4 regions of the Ideonella margarita genome follow, and region 2 is predicted to be linked to each of the others. Evidence: predicted binding sites of a transcription regulator. Region 2 holds the regulator's gene; each other region holds the start of a gene.

Region 1 (4,207 bases), on a different contig from region 2:
GGGTGATCGCGCGGCATTTCGCACGCTTTATGACCTGACCGCACCGCATCTGCTGGGCGTCATCCTGCGTATCAACAAGGACCGGGCACAGGCGGAAGACCTGTTGCAGGAAGTGTTTGTGAAGGTCTGGGGGGCTGCCGGCGGTTTTGACGCGCAGCGCGCCCAGGCCATGACGTGGCTGACGAGCATTGCCCGGAATCGGGCGATCGACAGCCTGCGACGCAAACAGACCGAACCCACTTGGGTCACCAGCCGACCAGGCGCCGAGGACCAGGACGACGACATGCTTGACCAGATGGCCAGTGACAACGATGGACCGATGGACCTGCTCGGGCAGGCGGTGCAGGCGCGCGCCATCAAGGTGTGCATGGGCGGCTTGAGCGGCGAGCAGCAGCAAAGCCTGGCGCTGGCCTTCTACCAGGGCCTGAGCCATGCCGAGGTGGCCGAGCACCTGAAGCAGCCGCTGGGTTCGGTGAAGAGCTGGGTGCGCCGCGGTTTGCAGGCGCTGCGGACCTGCCTGGAGCGCGCTGGCGCCCTTCAGGCGCTGGAGAGCTGACATGGACTATTCACGCCCCCGCCTCGCTGATCGCCTGGCCGCCAACTATGTGCTGGGCACCCTGCGTGGCGCCGCTCGCCGCCGTCTCGAAACCCTGCTGCCCGCCCATCCGTCGCTGCGCCAGGCGGTCAACCGCTGGCAGGACGCGCTGGTGCCGCTGGCCAGCACGGTGCCGCCGGTCGCCCCCACCGCGGCTGTGTGGACGCGCCTGGAAACCCGCCTCTTCGGCGCGGCAGAAGCCCCGCTGTCGTGGTGGCAACGGCTGTTGCCCTGGCGCGCCGCCACTGGTGTTGCCACCGCTGCGGCCCTGGTGATGGGCGTGGCCTTGAGCATTCCGCCGCCGGCGCAGTCGCCCGTGGTGATCGTCATGTCGCCCAATGAAGCCGCGGCGGCCGGGCCTGCGCTGCTGTCGAAGGCGAAGTTCGTCGCCAGCGTCAGCGGAGATGGCCGCGCCCTGGTGCTGAAGCCGCTGGATGCGCTGCCGCTGGATGCTGGCAGGGCGCTGGAGCTGTGGGCCGTGCCGGCACAGGGCGCGCCGCGTTCGCTCGGCCTGGTGGCCGGTGACCACAGCACCCAGGTGCTGCGGGCCAAGCTGCTGAAAGACACCGCCGCGTTTGCCGTGAGCGTCGAGCCCGACGGTGGCTCGCCCACAGGCGCCCCCACCGGCCCGATCATTTCGGTGGGCAAACTGGAAACCTGAAAGTTTCTGGCATCGGCCTGCATCCGTTCTGGCAACGGCTGCGTACAAGTAGAGGTGCCCCGAGTGGCACCTCTATTTTTTTCGCAGCCCACATCGTCAAAAAGGATCCGCCATGAACCGCCACCCTCTCGTTCGCGCCGCCACCCTGATCACCCTGATCGCCTCCGCCGCCGTGCTGAGCGCCTGCGGCAGCATGGCCCCGGCCGCCATGGCGCCGAAGATCGACAACGCCAGCCTGCCTGAAGCCGTGCGCGTGCCGGCCGGCCAGCGCCAGACCATGTTCACCGTCGGCAAGGGCGAGCTGACCTATGAGTGCCGCGCCAAGAAAGACATGCCGAGCGCGATGGAATGGGCCTTCGTGGGCCCGGTGGCCGGCCTGACGGACGCGGGCGGCAAGGCCGTCGGCAAGTACTACGCCGGCCCGACCTGGGAATCGATGGACGGCTCGAAGGTCACCGGCAAGCAAGTCGCCGTGGCCCCGGCCATGGCCGGCAGCATCCCGTTGCAGCTGGTGAAGGCCGACCCGGCCACCGGCATGGGCGCCATGCAGGGCGTGAGCTACATCCAGCGCCTGAACACCAAGGGCGGCGTCGCCCCGGCTGAAGCTTGCAGCAGCGACAAGCTCGGCCAGCGCCGCGTGGTGGCCTACCAGGCCGACTACGTGTTCTACGCCGCCAACTGAGCCGGCAGCCCTGAGCCCGGCTCCGGCCGGGCCACGCATTACCCTGGTGGCGCAGCGCCCTGATGGTGCGCCGCACCATCAAGTGCCGCCCTCTGGGCACAGCACTGGTGCAACCCCTCATCGGTCAGCCCTTCGCAAGGAGGGTGAGCCGGCAAAACCCGCTTGGCACACCGTTTGCATGTGCATGCCTGCAGTCCAACGGTGGGCTGCACGATCAAGTTGTATTACCAAGCGGATTTGGACAAAGGCGTCCGACCGACCCGGCTTCAGCGTCGGGTTGTCGGGCGCCTTCTTTTTTGCCGTCTCACTTTCATCCAGCACGAAGGACTTGCCCCATGCATTCCCCCGACAACGCCGCGCCGTCTTCGCGTGATGTGACCGCGAGCACCGCCCCCGATCTCAGCCGCCGCCTCGTGCTGCAGGCCGCCGGTGCGGCCGTGGCCGGCGCCGGTTTGCTGCCGGGTGGTGCCTGGGCCCAGGGCTCGGACAAGCCCGAGAAGGAAGAAGTGCGGATCGGCTTCATCCCGCTGACCGACTGCGCCAGCGTGGTGATGGCCTCGGTGCTGGGCTTCGACAAGAAGTACGGCATCAAGATCATCCCGACCAAGGAAGCCTCCTGGGCCGGCGTGCGCGACAAGCTGGTCAACGGCGAGCTCGACATGGCGCATGTGTTGTACGGCCTGATCTACGGCGTGCACCTCGGCGTGAGCGGTCCGAAGAAGGACATGGCCGTGCTGATGACCCTGAACAACAACGGCCAGGCCATCACGCTCTCCAGGAAGCTGGCCGACGCTGGCGCGGTGGACGGCCCGTCGCTGGCCAAGGTGATGGCCAAGGACAAGCGCGAATACACCTTCGCCCAGACCTTCCCGACCGGCACCCACGCGATGTGGCTGTACTACTGGATGGCCGCCGCGGGCGTGAACCCGATGAAGGACGCCAAGGTCATCACCGTGCCGCCGCCGCAGATGGTGGCCAACATGCGCGTGGGCAACATGGACGGCTACTGCGTGGGTGAGCCCTGGAACCACCGCGCCATCATCGACAACATCGGCATCACGGCCGCCACCACCCAGGACATCTGGAAGGACCACCCCGAGAAGGTGCTGGGCACCACGGGCGACTTCGTCAAGAAATACCCGAACACCGCCCGCGCCGTGGTGATGGCCGTGCTGGAAGCCGGCCGGTGGATCGACGCCAACCTGTCGAACAAGAACAAGATGGCCGAGACGATCGCCGACAAGGCCTACGTCAATACCAGCGTCGACGCGATCAACCAGCGCATCCTGGGCCGCTACCAGAACGGCCTGGGCAAGACCTGGGACGACCCCAACCACATGAAGTTCTTCAACGACGGCGCGGTGACCTTCCCGTACCTCAGCGACGGCATGTGGTTCCTCACCCAGCACAAGCGCTGGGGCTTGCTGAAGGATCACCCGGACTACCTGGGCGTGGCCAAGCAGATCAACCAGATCGACATCTACAAGCAGGCCGCCTCGGCCCTGAAGATCAGCGTGCCCAAGGACGTGATGCGCACCAGCAAGCTGATGGACGGCGTGGTCTGGGACGGCAAGGATCCGAAGAAGTACGCCGACAGCTTCGCCGTGCGCGCCTGACCTTGATCACCTCCGGACGGCGTCTGTTGCCGCCGCCCTCACCTGTTGCCACGCACTGGAGCCCACCATGGTCAGCGCCGTTTTTCACAGCCCGATGAACCCGACACCCACCGCCTCGGCGCCTGCGGGCACTGACGCACCAGCCGTTGCGCCTGCCGTTGTCGCTGCCGTCGTGGCGCCACCGAAGCCCGCCCGCAGCCCCTTCGACTGGCGCGGCCTGTGGCTGCAGGTGCTGCCACCGGTGCTGGGCCTGGGCCTGATGATCGGCATCTGGGCGCTGCTGACGATCAAGTCGGGCAGCGGCATCCCGACGCCGATGCAAACCTGGGAAGCCGCCGTCAAGCTGTTCGCCGATCCGTTCTACCGCAACGGGCCGAACGACCAGGGCATCGGCTGGAACATCCTGTTCTCGCTGGAGCGGGTGGCGGTGGGCTTCGGTCTGGCGGCGCTGGTGGGCATTCCGCTGGGCTTCATCATCGGGCGCTTCACCTTCATCAACCGCATGGTGTCGCCGCTGATCAGCCTGCTCAAGCCGGTGTCGCCGCTGGCCTGGCTGCCGATCGGCCTGCTGGTGTTCAAGAGCGCCAACCCGGCCGCCATCTGGACGATCTTCATCTGCTCGATCTGGCCGATGGTGGTGAACACCGCGGTGG
Region 2 (4,207 bases):
GCATCGACTACGACGGCGGCAATGAGCGCGTGCGCTTCGTTGGCAGTGCCAAGCTGCGCGTGCTGCGCGCGGGCAAGGTGTCCGACGAAGCCAGCGCCGACACCATCACCTACGACCAGCGCGCCGACACCATCGTCTTCGAAGGCGGTGCCGCCACCGGCCCGGGCACCACGGGCAAGGCCCGCCTGGTGTTCACCCCGCGGGCGGCCGAGCCTGACCCCGCGCCGGCACCAGCCACCAACCGCAACGGCGGCGGAGACGCCCGTTGAGCACCGCGGCGGTTGCAGGGTCGGCCGAGAGCCGGCTGGAGGCCACTGGCCTGCGCAAGGCCTACGGGGCACGCACCGTGGTGCGCAATGTGCACCTGTCGGTGGGCGCCGGTGAAGTGGTGGGCCTGCTGGGCCCGAACGGCGCCGGCAAGACCACCACCTTCTACATGGTGGTGGGCCTGGTGCGCTGTGATGCCGGCGAGATCCGCATCGACGGCCAGCAGATCGAGCGCAAGCCGATCCACCAGCGCTCGCGCCTGGGTCTGTCGTACCTGCCGCAGGAAGCCTCGATCTTCCGCAAGCTCACGGTCGAAGAGAACATCCGCGCCGTGCTGGAGCTGCAGTACGACCCACAGGGCAAGTCGCTCAAGGCTGACGAGATCCAGCGCCAGCTCGACGGCCTGCTGAACGACCTCAGCCTGACCGGCCTGCGCGATTCCCCCGCGCCTGCGCTGTCGGGTGGTGAGCGTCGGCGAGTCGAGATTGCCCGCGCGCTGGCCACCCAGCCACGCTTCATCCTGCTGGATGAGCCGTTTGCCGGCGTTGATCCGATCGCCGTGATCGAGATCCAGCGCATCATCAGTTTCCTCAAGGCGCGTGGCATCGGTGTGCTGATCACCGACCACAACGTGCGCGAAACCCTCGGTATCTGCGACCGGGCCTACATCATCAGTGAAGGCGCTGTGCTGGCCGAAGGGACGCCTGAACACATCATCGAGAACCCGGACGTGCGCCGGGTCTATCTCGGTGAGCACTTCAAGATGTAAGGCGGCATGAAACCGACTCTGCAGGTTCGCCTGTCCCAGCATCTGGCGCTGACGCCCCAGTTGCAGCAATCGATCCGGCTGTTGCAGCTGTCTACCCTGGAGTTGCACCAGGAAGTCGAGCAGATGCTCGAACAGAACCCCTTCCTCGAGCCCGAGGAAGACGCCACCCCGTTCGATTTCAGCGCCCCCGACCGCGCCTCGGCCAGCACCCGCGAAGAAGCGGACTCGGCCGGCAGCAGCGTGGGCGAAGGCGGCGAGGAGCCGGCCACACTCGACGCCGCCGAGTTCGGATCGACCGAGCGTGACGATTGGGAAAACGGGACCGAGCGCGATGACTTCGACGGCATCCGCGAGACGCCCAGCGCCGGCAGCGGCACCGCCAGCGGCGACGAGGACTTCGAGCCTCAGGAGCGCAATCGCCACGGCCCGTCGCTGCAGGATCATCTGCGCCAGCAACTGCTGGGCATGCGCCTGAACGCGCAGGACGCCGCCGCGGTGCATGTGCTGATCGAATCGCTGGATGACGACGGCTACCTCGACGGCACGCTGGAAGACATCGCCTCGCGGGTGGCCGACGTGCTGGGCATCACCGGCGATGAAGCACGCGAGGAACTGCTCGATCAGCTGCGCTGCGGCCTGCGCTGGTTGCAGAGCATGGAGCCCACCGGCGTCGGTGCGGCCAACCTGTCTGAGTGCCTGGTGCTGCAGCTTCGCCAGCGCGCGGCCAGCCCGGGGCGCGCCTGCGCCATCACCATCGCTCAGGGCCACCTGGACCTGCTGGCCCGCCGCGACATCAAGAAGCTGATGTCCCTGACCAACTGCGACGAGCCGACGGTGAAGGCGGCGCAGGCCATGATCGTGGCGTGCGAACCCAAGCCCGGCCGGCCGTTTGTGCATGCCGAGAGTCTGGTCATCGTGCCGGATGTCATCGTGATGAAGTCGGGCCGCAACTGGAAGGTGGTGCTGAACCCCGACGTGATGCCCAAGCTGAAGGTCAGCGACCTGTACGCCCAGGCCATCCGCGGCCAGCGCGGCGCGGGGCACTTGTCTGCCCGGCTGCAGGAGGCCCGCTGGTTCATCCGCAACATCCAGCAGCGCTTCGAGACCATCCAGCGTGTGTCGCAGGCCATCGTCGAGCGGCAGAAGGCGTTTTTCACCCACGGTGAGATTGCGATGAAGCCGCTGGTGCTGCGCGAGATCGCTGACGAACTCGGCCTGCACGAATCGACCATTTCGCGCGTCACCACCGCGAAGTACATGACCACGCCCTACGGCACCTTCGAGCTGAAGTACTTCTTCGGCTCGTCGCTCAACACCGATGCGGGCGGCAACGCCTCCAGCACGGCGGTGCGCGCCCTGATCAAGCAGTTCGTCGCGGCTGAAAGCACCGTCAAGCCCTTGTCGGACAGCCAGATCGCTGACATGCTCGAAGAGCAGGGCATCCAGGTGGCCCGCCGCACCGTCGCCAAATACCGCGAAGCGCTGAAGATCGCGCCCGCCAACCTGCGCAAGGCGCTATGACTGAAGACAACTCCGCACCGCGCCGCGTGGCCGCACCCGCCCGCACCGCGTCGGACATCGAGACCGGCGTGCTGTTCCTCACCTGCGCGGTGGGCACCGAGCCCTTCCTGCTCGACGAATGCGCCCGCCTGCTGCCCCCCGGCACCCAGCTGGAGGCCGGCCGCGGCGGCGTGTATGTGGACGGCGACATCGACATGGCGATGCGCCTGAACCTGGGCAGCCGCCTGGCCCAGCGCGTGCTGTGGCAGGTCATCGACGGCCAGTACCGCGACGAGCACGACCTGTACGACATGGCCTGCCGGGTGCGCTGGGACGACTGGATCACGCCGCGCAACACGCTGCGGGTGGATGCGTCGGCCTGGCGTTCACCGCTGCAGAGCCTGAATTTCGCGGCCCTGCGCATCAAGGACGGTGTCTGCGACGTGATGCGCAACGCCTGCGGCGAGCGCCCCAGCGTCGACACGCGTTTCCCCGATCTGGCGCTGGTGCTGCACCTCGGGCCCGAATACGCGAGCCTGTCGATCGACCTCTCCGGCGAGGCGCTGTTCAAGCGCGGCTGGCGCGAGGTCAAGGGCGAGGCCCCGCTGAAGGAAACCCTGGCCGCCGCGATGCTGGCTGCGGCCGGCTGGCATGGCCGCGAGGAAGACGGCGGCTTGCTCGACCCCTGCTGCGGCGCCGGCACCATCGCCATCGAGGCGGCGCAGATCGCCTGCGGCATTGCGCCCGGCATGAACCGCCGCTTCGCCTTCGAGAAGCTGCTGCCCTTCCGTGACCACCTGGGCGACCTGCGCCGCCTGCGCGAAGACGCCGAAGACGCCATCCATGCGCCGCGCGTGCCCATCTGGACCGGCGACGTGTCGTTCCGCATGACCGACTTCGCCACCCGCAACGCCGAGCGCGCCGGCGTGCTGAAGGCCATCGATTTCAAGACCGGCGATGCGCTGCAACGGCCCGCCCCGGCGGACCACGGCGTGATCATGATGAACCCGCCGTATGGTGAGCGGATTGCGCCCAAGGGCACGGGCCAGGGCCCGGCCGGCATGGCGCGGCCTGGTCGGTTTGCCGAGCGCGACACCGCGGGCGAAAAGTTTGAAGGCGCGGCCGATGCAGGCGAGTTCTACGCCCGCCTGGCAGCGCACTGGAAGAAGCAGTACGCCGGCTGGACCGCCTGGGTGCTCACACCCGAGGCCAAGCTGCCGACGCTGATGCGGCTGAAGGAAAGCCGCCGCGTGCCGATGTGGAACGGCGCCATCGAGTGCCGCATGTTCCGCTTCGACATGGTCGCGGGCTCCGCCCGCGACAGCCGCGTCACTCCTGAGAAAACACCAGTCTGATGTCGGCGGAGTCCGGCTTGCCGGACCCTTCGAACTTCCACTTCATCAGCGCTGCGGTGGCGGCCCCCGAGAACACCTTGGCGGGTGCGGGAATCGCTTCGACGATCTGAACGTCGGTCACGTTGCCGGCGCCGTCGATGCTCACCTTGGTCTTCAGCACGCCGTCGTTCACCTTGCGGCGGATGGCTTCGTCCGGAAACTCCGGCGGCACCTTCTTGATGATCTTCGGATCAGCGTGGGCGGCCGGTGCCGCCACGATCAGGCCACCCAGCAGGGTGGCGGCCAGCAGGCTGGAGATGGAACGCTTGTACATGGG
Region 3 (4,207 bases), on a different contig from region 2:
ATCAGGGTTCTTGTTGCAGGCCAGAAAGGCGATGGTCAGCGGGCGCGGCAAGGCTGGGGCGTGTCTCTTGTGCGGGGCAGCACCCCGGCTCGGCCCAGTTTATTACTCAGGCAGGCTGCGGCGGTATTGCACCGCCTCGGCCACCGCGGCGGGGCCCACCTCGTCGGCATCCGCCAGATCGGCGATGGTGCGGGCGAGCTTCATCACCCGGTGCAGGCTGCGGCCCGACCAGCCCAGCCGCTCGGCTGCCTTGCGCACGAAGGCGGCGGCCTCGGGCGTGAGGTCACAGTGCGCATCTAATGTGCCGGTGGGCAAGGCGCTGTTCAGGCAACCTTGGCGGGCCCACTGCCGCGCGCGGGCCGCGGCCACCCGGGCGGCCACCACCGGGCTGCTTTCACCCTCGGGCTGGGCCATCAGTTCAGCAGGGCGCACGGCGGGCACATCGAGCTGCATGTCGATGCGGTCGAGCAGCGGGCCCGACAGCCGCCCCTGGTAGCGCGCCACCGCGTCGGGCGTACAGCGGCAGCTGCGGCCGGTGGCGGCCTGCGCGCCCAGCCAGCCGCACGGGCATGGGTTCATCGCCGCCACCAGTTGGAACCTGGCCGGGAAGCGCGCCTGCCGCGCCGCCCGAGAGATGGTGATGTGGCCACTTTCCAGCGGCTCACGAAGGGCCTCCAGTGCGGCGCGCTGGAATTCAGGGAGCTCGTCAAGAAACAGCACGCCAGCGTGGGCCAGTGAAATTTCACCCGGCCGGGGTGGCGAACCACCGCCCACCAGCGCCACCGCACTGGCCGAGTGGTGCGGCGTCCGGTTTGGCCGGCGAGCCCAATCCACCGGGTTGAAACCGCCCGCCGACACGCCCTGCACCACCGCGGCTTCCAGCGCTTCGTCGTCGGTCATGGGCGGCAGCAAACCCGGCAAGCGCTGCGCCAGCATCGACTTGCCCGTGCCCGGTGAGCCACACAACAACAGGCTGTGGGCACCTGCGGCGGCAATTTCGAGCGCGCGTTTGGCGGCGGCCTGGCCTTTCACATCACGCAAGTCAGGCTCGCTCGGGCGCTGGCCGGGCTCAGGCGCTCGGGCCTGGGGCAGCGCGACGGCATCTTCCAGCAGCAGCGACTGCACCACCTCGGTCAGGTGGCTGGCTGAACGGATGTCGAGTCCGCTGACCCGCGCGGCCTCGGCGGCGCTGGCGGCGGGCAGCACCAGCCGCCGCCCAAGCGAGCTGCGCCGCGCCGCCAGCGCGATCGCCAGGGCGCCACGCACCGGCCGAAGCTCACCCGCCAGCGAAAGCTCGCCGGCGAACTCATGGCTGGCCAGACGGCGGATGTCGATCACCTCCTGCGCCGCCAGGATGCCCAGCGCAATGGGCAAGTCAAACCTGCCGGACTCTTTCGGCAAGTCGGCCGGCGCCAGATTCACGGTGATGCGTTTGTTGTGGGGAAAGGTGAACCCGCTCTGGGCCAGGGCGGCGCGCACACGCTCGCGGGCCTCTTTCACCTCGGTGTCGGCCAGGCCCACCAGGGTGAAGCTGGGCAGGCCGTTGGCCAGGTGCACCTCCACCTGCACTTCGGGTGCCGTCAAACCATCCAATGCGCGACTGAAGACCACGGCCAATGTCATGGGGCGCGATGTTGTGGGGCATGCGCCAGGCCAGCCATCCCTCTTCGGACGGACTGGGGCGGGCTTGCTCGGTCGGGAATGCTGGACAAATGCACCAAAAGCGTGCAATTTACGGGCTTGGCACATTGGCGGTGCGATTTGGCGGCACAAGCGCACCCGGAATGCACCGGGAGCACGAACAAGCACCAAGCCGGAACATGGTACGGAAGCTGCAAGGGAGAGAGCGGACCCAATTTCTGACTCAACCCACATAACGGAGCCCCTCCATGAAGAAGTCCCTGATCTCCCTGGCTGTTGCGACCCTGGCCTGCGCCGCACCGTCCATCAGCTTCGCGGCCGACACCACCGTGGCGTTCAACGCTGCCGTGGCCTCCGACTACCGTTATCGCGGCATTTCCCAGTCGCGCCTGAAGCCGGCCGTGTCGGCTGGCGTGGACGTGGGCCTGCCGAACGGCGTGTACGTTGGCGCCTGGGCCTCGTCGATCAAGTGGATCAAGGACGCCGGTGGTGACGCCAGCGCCGAAATCGACGTGTACGGCGGCTGGAAGGGCGAAGTCAGCCCCGGCCTGACCCTGGACGTCGGCGCCCTGACCTACCAGTACCCCAGCAACAAGCTGGCTGTCAGCGCCAACACCACCGAAATCTACGGTGCCCTGAGCTTTGACGTGTACACCCTGAAGTACTCGCACAGCGTGACCAACCTGTTCGGTTTCGCCGACAGCAAGAACAGCGGCTACCTCGACCTGAGCGCCACCTTCGACGCCGGCAATGGCGTGATGGTCGCTCCGCACGTCGGCTACCAGAAGGTCAGCCACAACGGTGACTTCAGCTACACCGACGTGTCGCTGACCGTGAGCAAGGACTACAGCGGCTTCGTGCCGAGCCTGGCCCTGGTCGCCACCGACACCAAGAGCATTGGTGGCGTGAAGGCCTATGCATCCCCCGCGAACGGCAAGAACCTGGGCAAGACCGCCCTGGTGCTGGGCCTGAAGTACAACTTCTGATTCACAAATCCGCCAGAGGAGCCAAACCATGAAGATGGTGACTGCCATCGTCAAGCCATTCAAGCTTGATGAAGTGCGTGAAGCGTTGAGCGCCATGGGCGTTCAGGGCATCACGGTGACCGAAGTCAAGGGCTTCGGCCGCCAGAAGGGCCACACCGAGCTGTACCGCGGTGCAGAGTACGTGGTGGACTTCCTGCCGAAGGTGAAGATCGAAGCAGCCGTCGATGACGCGCTGGTCGAGCGCGTGATTGAAGCCATCGAGTCCTCGGCTCGCACCGGCAAGATCGGCGACGGCAAGATCTTCGTTTCGCCGCTGGAACAAGTCGTTCGCATCCGCACCGGCGAGACCGGCAAAGACGCGCTCTGAGTCCGCACACAACACCTCAAGAGACATTCAAATCATGAGAAAGCTGATTGCTTCCCTCGCCCTGGGCCTCACGGTCCTGGGCTTTGCAGGGGCCGCCTTCGCGCAAGAGGCTGCGGCCTCGGCGCCTGCCGTGGCTGCTGCCGCGTCTGAAGTGGCTGCTGCCGTCGCGCCCGCTGCCTCGGCTGCTGCCGATGCCGCGTCTGCCGTGGCCGCACCCGCACCGGTGCCCAACAAGGGCGACACCGCCTGGATGATGGTCTCCACGCTGCTGGTGATCCTGATGACCGTGCCTGGCCTGGCGCTGTTCTACGGCGGCCTGGTCCGCAGCAAGAACATGCTGTCGGTGCTGATGCAGGTCATGGTGACGTTCTCGATGATCGTCGTGCTGTGGGTCATCTACGGCTACTCCCTGGCCTTCACCGAAGGCAATGCCTTCATCGGTGGTTTCGACCGCCTGTTCATGAAGGGCATCTGGGACAACGCCGCTGGCACCTTCGCCAACGCCGCCACGTTCAGCAAGGGTGTCTACATCCCTGAGATCGTGTTCGCAGCCTTCCAGGCCACGTTCGCCGGCATCACCTGCGCCCTGATCGTCGGTGCGTTCGCTGAACGTGCCCGCTTCTCGGCCGTGCTTCTGTTCATGGTGCTGTGGTTCACCTTCAGCTACGCCCCGATCGCCCACATGGTCTGGTTCTGGATGGGCCCTGACGCCTACACCGGCGCTGAAGTGGTTGACGCGATGAACGCCAAGGCTGGCTACATCTGGCAGATGGGCGCACTGGACTTCGCAGGCGGCACCGTGGTGCACATCAACGCCGCTGTGGCTGGCCTGGTGGGTGCCTTCATGATCGGCAAGCGCATCGGCTACGGCAAGGAAGCCATGGCCCCGCACAGCCTGACGCTGACGATGGTCGGTTCCGCCCTGCTGTGGGTGGGCTGGTTCGGCTTCAATGCCGGCTCGGCGCTGGAAGCCAACGGCTTCGCTGCCCTGGCCTTCATGAACACCTTCGTGGCAACCGCCGCTGCGGTGCTGGCCTGGTCGGTGGGTGAAGCGCTGCACAAGGGCAAGGCCTCGATGCTGGGCGCTGCGTCTGGCGCAGTGGCTGGCCTGGTGGCCATCACCCCGGCAGCCGGCAACGTCGGCATCGGTGGCGCGCTGATCATCGGTGTGCTCGCTGGCTTCGCCTGCCTGTGGGGTGTGACCGGCCTGAAG
Region 4 (4,207 bases), on a different contig from region 2:
CGCAGGCCGTGCGCAGGGCGTTCGACAGCTGACGCAGATTGCCCGGCCAGGCATAGGCAGCCATGCAGCGCAGCACATCGGGCGACAGGCCGGGCACCGCCTCGGCAGCGGGCACGGCCAACACCTCACGCAAGAGGCGGTCAATCAACGCGCCCAGGTCATCGCGGTCGCGCAGAGCGGGCAGAGACAGCGCCATGCCGTTGATGCGGTAGTACAGGTCTTCACGGAAGCGGCCATTGCGCATGTCGTCGCGCAGGGGCCGGTGGGTGGCGCACATCAGCTGGATGTCGACGCTGACGGGCTTGCCACCGCCCAGCGGCACCACCTGCCGCTCTTGCAGCACGCGCAGCAGGCGGCCTTGCATGGCCAGCGGCATGTCGCCAATCTCGTCAAGGAACAAGGTGCCGCCATCGGCCTCGCGGATTCGCCCGGGCGCGCCGTCGCGATGCGCACCTGTGAAGGCGCCGGGCCGATAGCCAAACAGTTCTGCCTCGATCAGGCTTTCCGGCAAGGCGGCGCAGTTCACCGCCACGAACGCCTGGGTGCTGCGCGGGCCGGACGCATGGAGCGCCCGGGCGAACACCTCCTTGCCCACGCCCGACTCACCGAGCAGCAGCAAGGCGATGGGCTTGTCGACCACGCGCCGGGCGCGTTGCAGGGCCTGGCGCATGGCGGCATCACCGGTGTCCAGCGCTGACAGGGCATCTGCGTGCACGGCGGCGGGCTCGGCAGCATGGGCCATCAAGGGAGCCTCACCCACCCGCTGCCCCGGCACCCGGGCGTCTTCGGCGTGGCCCATGCGCTGCGGCACCTGCACCGTGATGCTCTGGTAACCCGGCTCGGCACGCAGCCACAGCGGGCCACCGCGCAAGGCCGCCACGCAGGGCGGCGTGGCCCCGGGTTGGCGGGCCAGGTCCCAGATGCGGTCGATGCCCACCTCCAGCACCTGCGACACCTGCACCGCGCCCACATCGGCCCAGCGCAGCTGCAGCATCTGCAAGGCCGCCTCGTTGGCGCCGGTGATCCAGCCATCGGCCGACAGCGCCAGCAGCCCTTCCGTCACGCTGTTCAGGCCTTCGCGGTGGCTGTGCAGCCGCAGGCGCAGGCCAGCGCCATGGCGGGTATCAAACAGCCGGTGCTCGATCATGCGCACGGCAGAGCGCACGAGGCCCAGCGTGTGGCGGTGGTAGCCGCGGTGGTCGCCAGACAGATCCAGCGCTCCGAGCAATCGGCCGGCCGAGTCGTGGATGGGCGCTGCGGCACAGGTGAGAAAGCCATTGCGCTCCAGATAGTGCTCACCGCCATGCACCACCATCGGAATGTCTTCGGCCAGCGCCGTGCCGATGGCGTTGGTGCCGCGCCAGCGCTCTTGCCAGGTGGCGCCCGGCCGCAGGGCCACGCGCTCGGCGCGCTGCAGGAAATCGGCATCCCCCGTGGCGTGCAGCAGCATGCCGTCGGCATTGGCCAGCACCACCATGCTGCCGCTGTCGCGCGTCTGCTCATGCAGGAAGGCCATCACCGGCTCAGCGTGCGACAGCAATTCCCGCTGCTGGACCAGCGCCCGTTGCAGCTGGGGTGCGCTGGCATGCGGCACGCCCTGGCTGCGGCCGTTGGGCAACAAGCCCGCGTCGGCACAGCGCTGCCATGAGCGGGCCAGCACCGGCCCGATGAGTTCGGCTGAAACTGCGCCTGCACTGTTCAATTGCTGGCGCGCACGGCGCAGGTTGGCCACCGGCATGTTCGGGCGCGTGGCGTGTTGCATGACCATGTCTGTCTCCTTTGGGAACACTTATGCAGGCCATTTCATGGGGATTTCCGCCATGTCGTTGTGCGCCTCAAGGGCGCTTCAGCAGAAATCCCGGGCCAGGTTGTTCAGGTTCGGTACAGCCGCACTGCGGCTGCAACACCTGCCCCCATTCGCCGCAGGAATCGGGCCCGCCTTCAACATCAAATCGCGTGAATCTTGTTGAAAGCAGGCTGGCACAAACGCTGCGAAAGAGGCTGCGCACCGTCGGCGTTTGAACACAGGCACCGACCGCACTTTTCCAACAGCCCGAACACAAGCAGGAGACAACCATGCTGTATGCACAACCCGGCGGCGCCGGCGCACCGGTGGCTTTCAAGGCCCGCTACGACAACTTCATCGGCGGCAAGTTCACGGCCCCGGTCGGCGGCGCCTACTTCGACGTCATCACCCCGATCAGCGGCAAGGTCTACACCCAGGCCGCCCGCTCCACCGAGGCCGACATCAACCTGGCCCTGGACGCCGCCCACGCCGCGAAAGACGCCTGGGCCGCCACGCCGCCCGGCACCCGCGCCAACATCCTGCTGAAGATTGCCGACCGCCTGGAAGCCAACCTCGAAAAGCTGGCCTATGCCGAGACGGTGGACAACGGCAAGCCGATGCGCGAAACGCTGAACGCCGACATCCCGCTGGCGGTCGACCACTTCCGTTACTTCGCCGGCTGCCTGCGGGCGCAGGAAGGCGCGCTCAGCGAGATCGATGGCAACACCATCGCTTATCACTTCCATGAACCCCTGGGCGTGGTCGGCCAGATCATCCCGTGGAACTTCCCCATCCTGATGGCCGCCTGGAAGCTGGCTCCCGCGCTGGGCGCCGGCAACTGCGTGGTGCTGAAGCCCGCTGAAAGCACCCCGATCAGCATTCTGGTGCTGGCCGAGCTGATCGCCGACCTGCTGCCCCCGGGCGTGCTGAACATCGTCAACGGTTTTGGCCGTGAAGCCGGCATGCCGCTGGCCAGCAGCAAGCGCATCGCCAAGATCGCCTTCACCGGCTCCACCGCCACCGGCCGCGTCATTGCGCAGGCCGCGGCCACCAACCTGATTCCGGCCACGCTGGAGCTGGGTGGCAAGAGCCCCAACATCTTCTTCGACGACGTGATGGCGCACGACGACGCCTTCCTCGACAAGGCCATCGAAGGCATGGTGCTGTTCGCCTTCAACCAGGGTGAGGTGTGCACCTGCCCGAGCCGCGCGCTGATCCAGGAATCGATCTACGACCGCTTCATCGAGAAGGTCATCAAGCGCGTTGCGGCCATCAAGCAAGGCAGCCCGCTGGACACTGAAACCATGATGGGCGCGCAGGCCTCGGCCATGCAGCAGGACAAGATCCTGTCGTACCTGGAGGTGGGCAAGCAGGAAGGCGCGCAGGTGCTGATCGGTGGCAATGCGGCCAAGATGCCGGGCGACCTGGCCGGCGGCTATTACATCGAGCCGACCCTGTTCAAGGGCCACAACCAGATGCGCGTCTTCCGCGAGGAAATCTTCGGCCCGGTGCTGGCCGTGACGACCTTCAAGGACGAGGCCGAAGCGCTGCAGATCGCCAACGACACGCCTTACGGCCTGGGCGCTGGTGTGTGGACGCGCGACGGCAGCCGTGCCTACCATTTCGGCCGCAAGATCCAGGCTGGCCGCGTGTGGACCAACTGCTACCACGCCTACCCGGCGCATGCGGCCTTCGGCGGCTACAAGGAATCGGGCATCGGCCGTGAAACCCACAAGGTCATGCTCGACCACTACCAGCAGACCAAGAACCTGCTGGTGAGCTACGACCCGAACAAGCTCGGCTTCTTCTGAGGACCGGCTGACATGACCAGCACCCGCGAGGCCGTCGTGGCCACCCCACACGCGCTGCGGGTGATTGGCGAATTGCAGCAGCGCCATGGCACGCTGATGTTCTACCAGTCACACGGCTGCTGCGATGGCAGCACGCCGATGTGCTTCGTGCAGGGCGAAATGGGGCTCAACGCCTCGGACGTGCTGCTCGGGCAGATCGGCGGCGTGCCGTTTTATGCCAGCGAGGCCCAGGCCGAGTACCTGCAGGCCACGCAGCTGGTGATTGATGTGGGCCAGGGCTCGCTCGGCACGTTCTCGCTCGAAGACGCCGACGGCCTGCACTTCAAGGCCCTGAGCCGTCTGTGGCCGGAACCTGAAGCCCTGCCGGAGGCGCAGCCGCCCCGGGGATAATTGCAGTCTGTCTGCATCTGCCCCCGAAGGCTTCCTCATGTTCACCGGCATTGTTCAAGGCGTGGCAACCATTGCCCGCATCTCCGACCGCCCAGGTCTGCGCAGCTTCCGGCTTCAGTTCCCTGACGGCTTTGCCCATGAGCTGGCGATTGGCGCGAGCGTGGCCTGTGACGGCGTCTGCCTCACCGTGACTGAGCTGCATGGCGCGAACGAAGCCGAC

The links. Region 2 encodes sigma-54, which starts transcription at its own class of promoters, with help from an activator protein. Its sites were predicted from a motif close to TGGCANGNAANCTGCTTT; they were not measured.
Region 1: the regulator sigma-54 is predicted to act here: its motif matches at 2,102-2,119, upstream of AACH00_RS18675 (CmpA/NrtA family ABC transporter substrate-binding protein).
Region 3: the regulator sigma-54 is predicted to act here: its motif matches at 1,822-1,839, upstream of AACH00_RS04970 (TorF family putative porin).
Region 4: the regulator sigma-54 is predicted to act here: its motif matches at 1,979-1,996, upstream of exaC (acetaldehyde dehydrogenase ExaC).

Annotation. Positions count from the first base shown of each region.
Region 1 covers NZ_JBBUTI010000016.1:70,456-74,662, reverse strand. Annotated here, with positions in the region: gene AACH00_RS18690 (sigma-70 family RNA polymerase sigma factor) at 1-556, shown strand, start outside; gene AACH00_RS18685 (anti-sigma factor) at 558-1,256, shown strand; gene AACH00_RS18680 (DUF3455 domain-containing protein) at 1,369-1,938, shown strand; gene AACH00_RS18675 (CmpA/NrtA family ABC transporter substrate-binding protein) at 2,274-3,554, shown strand; gene ntrB (nitrate ABC transporter permease) at 3,622-4,207, shown strand, end outside.
Region 2 covers NZ_JBBUTI010000006.1:126,312-130,518, reverse strand. Annotated here, with positions in the region: gene lptA (lipopolysaccharide transport periplasmic protein LptA) at 1-269, shown strand, start outside; gene lptB (LPS export ABC transporter ATP-binding protein) at 266-1,036, shown strand; gene AACH00_RS09940 (RNA polymerase factor sigma-54) at 1,043-2,557, shown strand; gene AACH00_RS09935 (THUMP domain-containing class I SAM-dependent RNA methyltransferase) at 2,554-3,891, shown strand; gene AACH00_RS09930 (energy transducer TonB) at 3,866-4,204, opposite strand.
Region 3 covers NZ_JBBUTI010000003.1:110,157-114,363, forward strand. Annotated here, with positions in the region: gene AACH00_RS04960 (glycosyltransferase family protein) at 1-51, opposite strand, end outside; gene AACH00_RS04965 (YifB family Mg chelatase-like AAA ATPase) at 103-1,623, opposite strand; gene AACH00_RS04970 (TorF family putative porin) at 1,890-2,627, shown strand; gene AACH00_RS04975 (P-II family nitrogen regulator) at 2,656-2,994, shown strand; gene AACH00_RS04980 (ammonium transporter) at 3,029-4,207, shown strand, end outside.
Region 4 covers NZ_JBBUTI010000019.1:7,896-12,102, forward strand. Annotated here, with positions in the region: gene AACH00_RS19330 (sigma-54-dependent Fis family transcriptional regulator) at 1-1,768, opposite strand, end outside; gene exaC (acetaldehyde dehydrogenase ExaC) at 2,077-3,597, shown strand; gene AACH00_RS19340 (DUF779 domain-containing protein) at 3,610-3,987, shown strand; gene AACH00_RS19345 (riboflavin synthase subunit alpha) at 4,025-4,207, shown strand, end outside.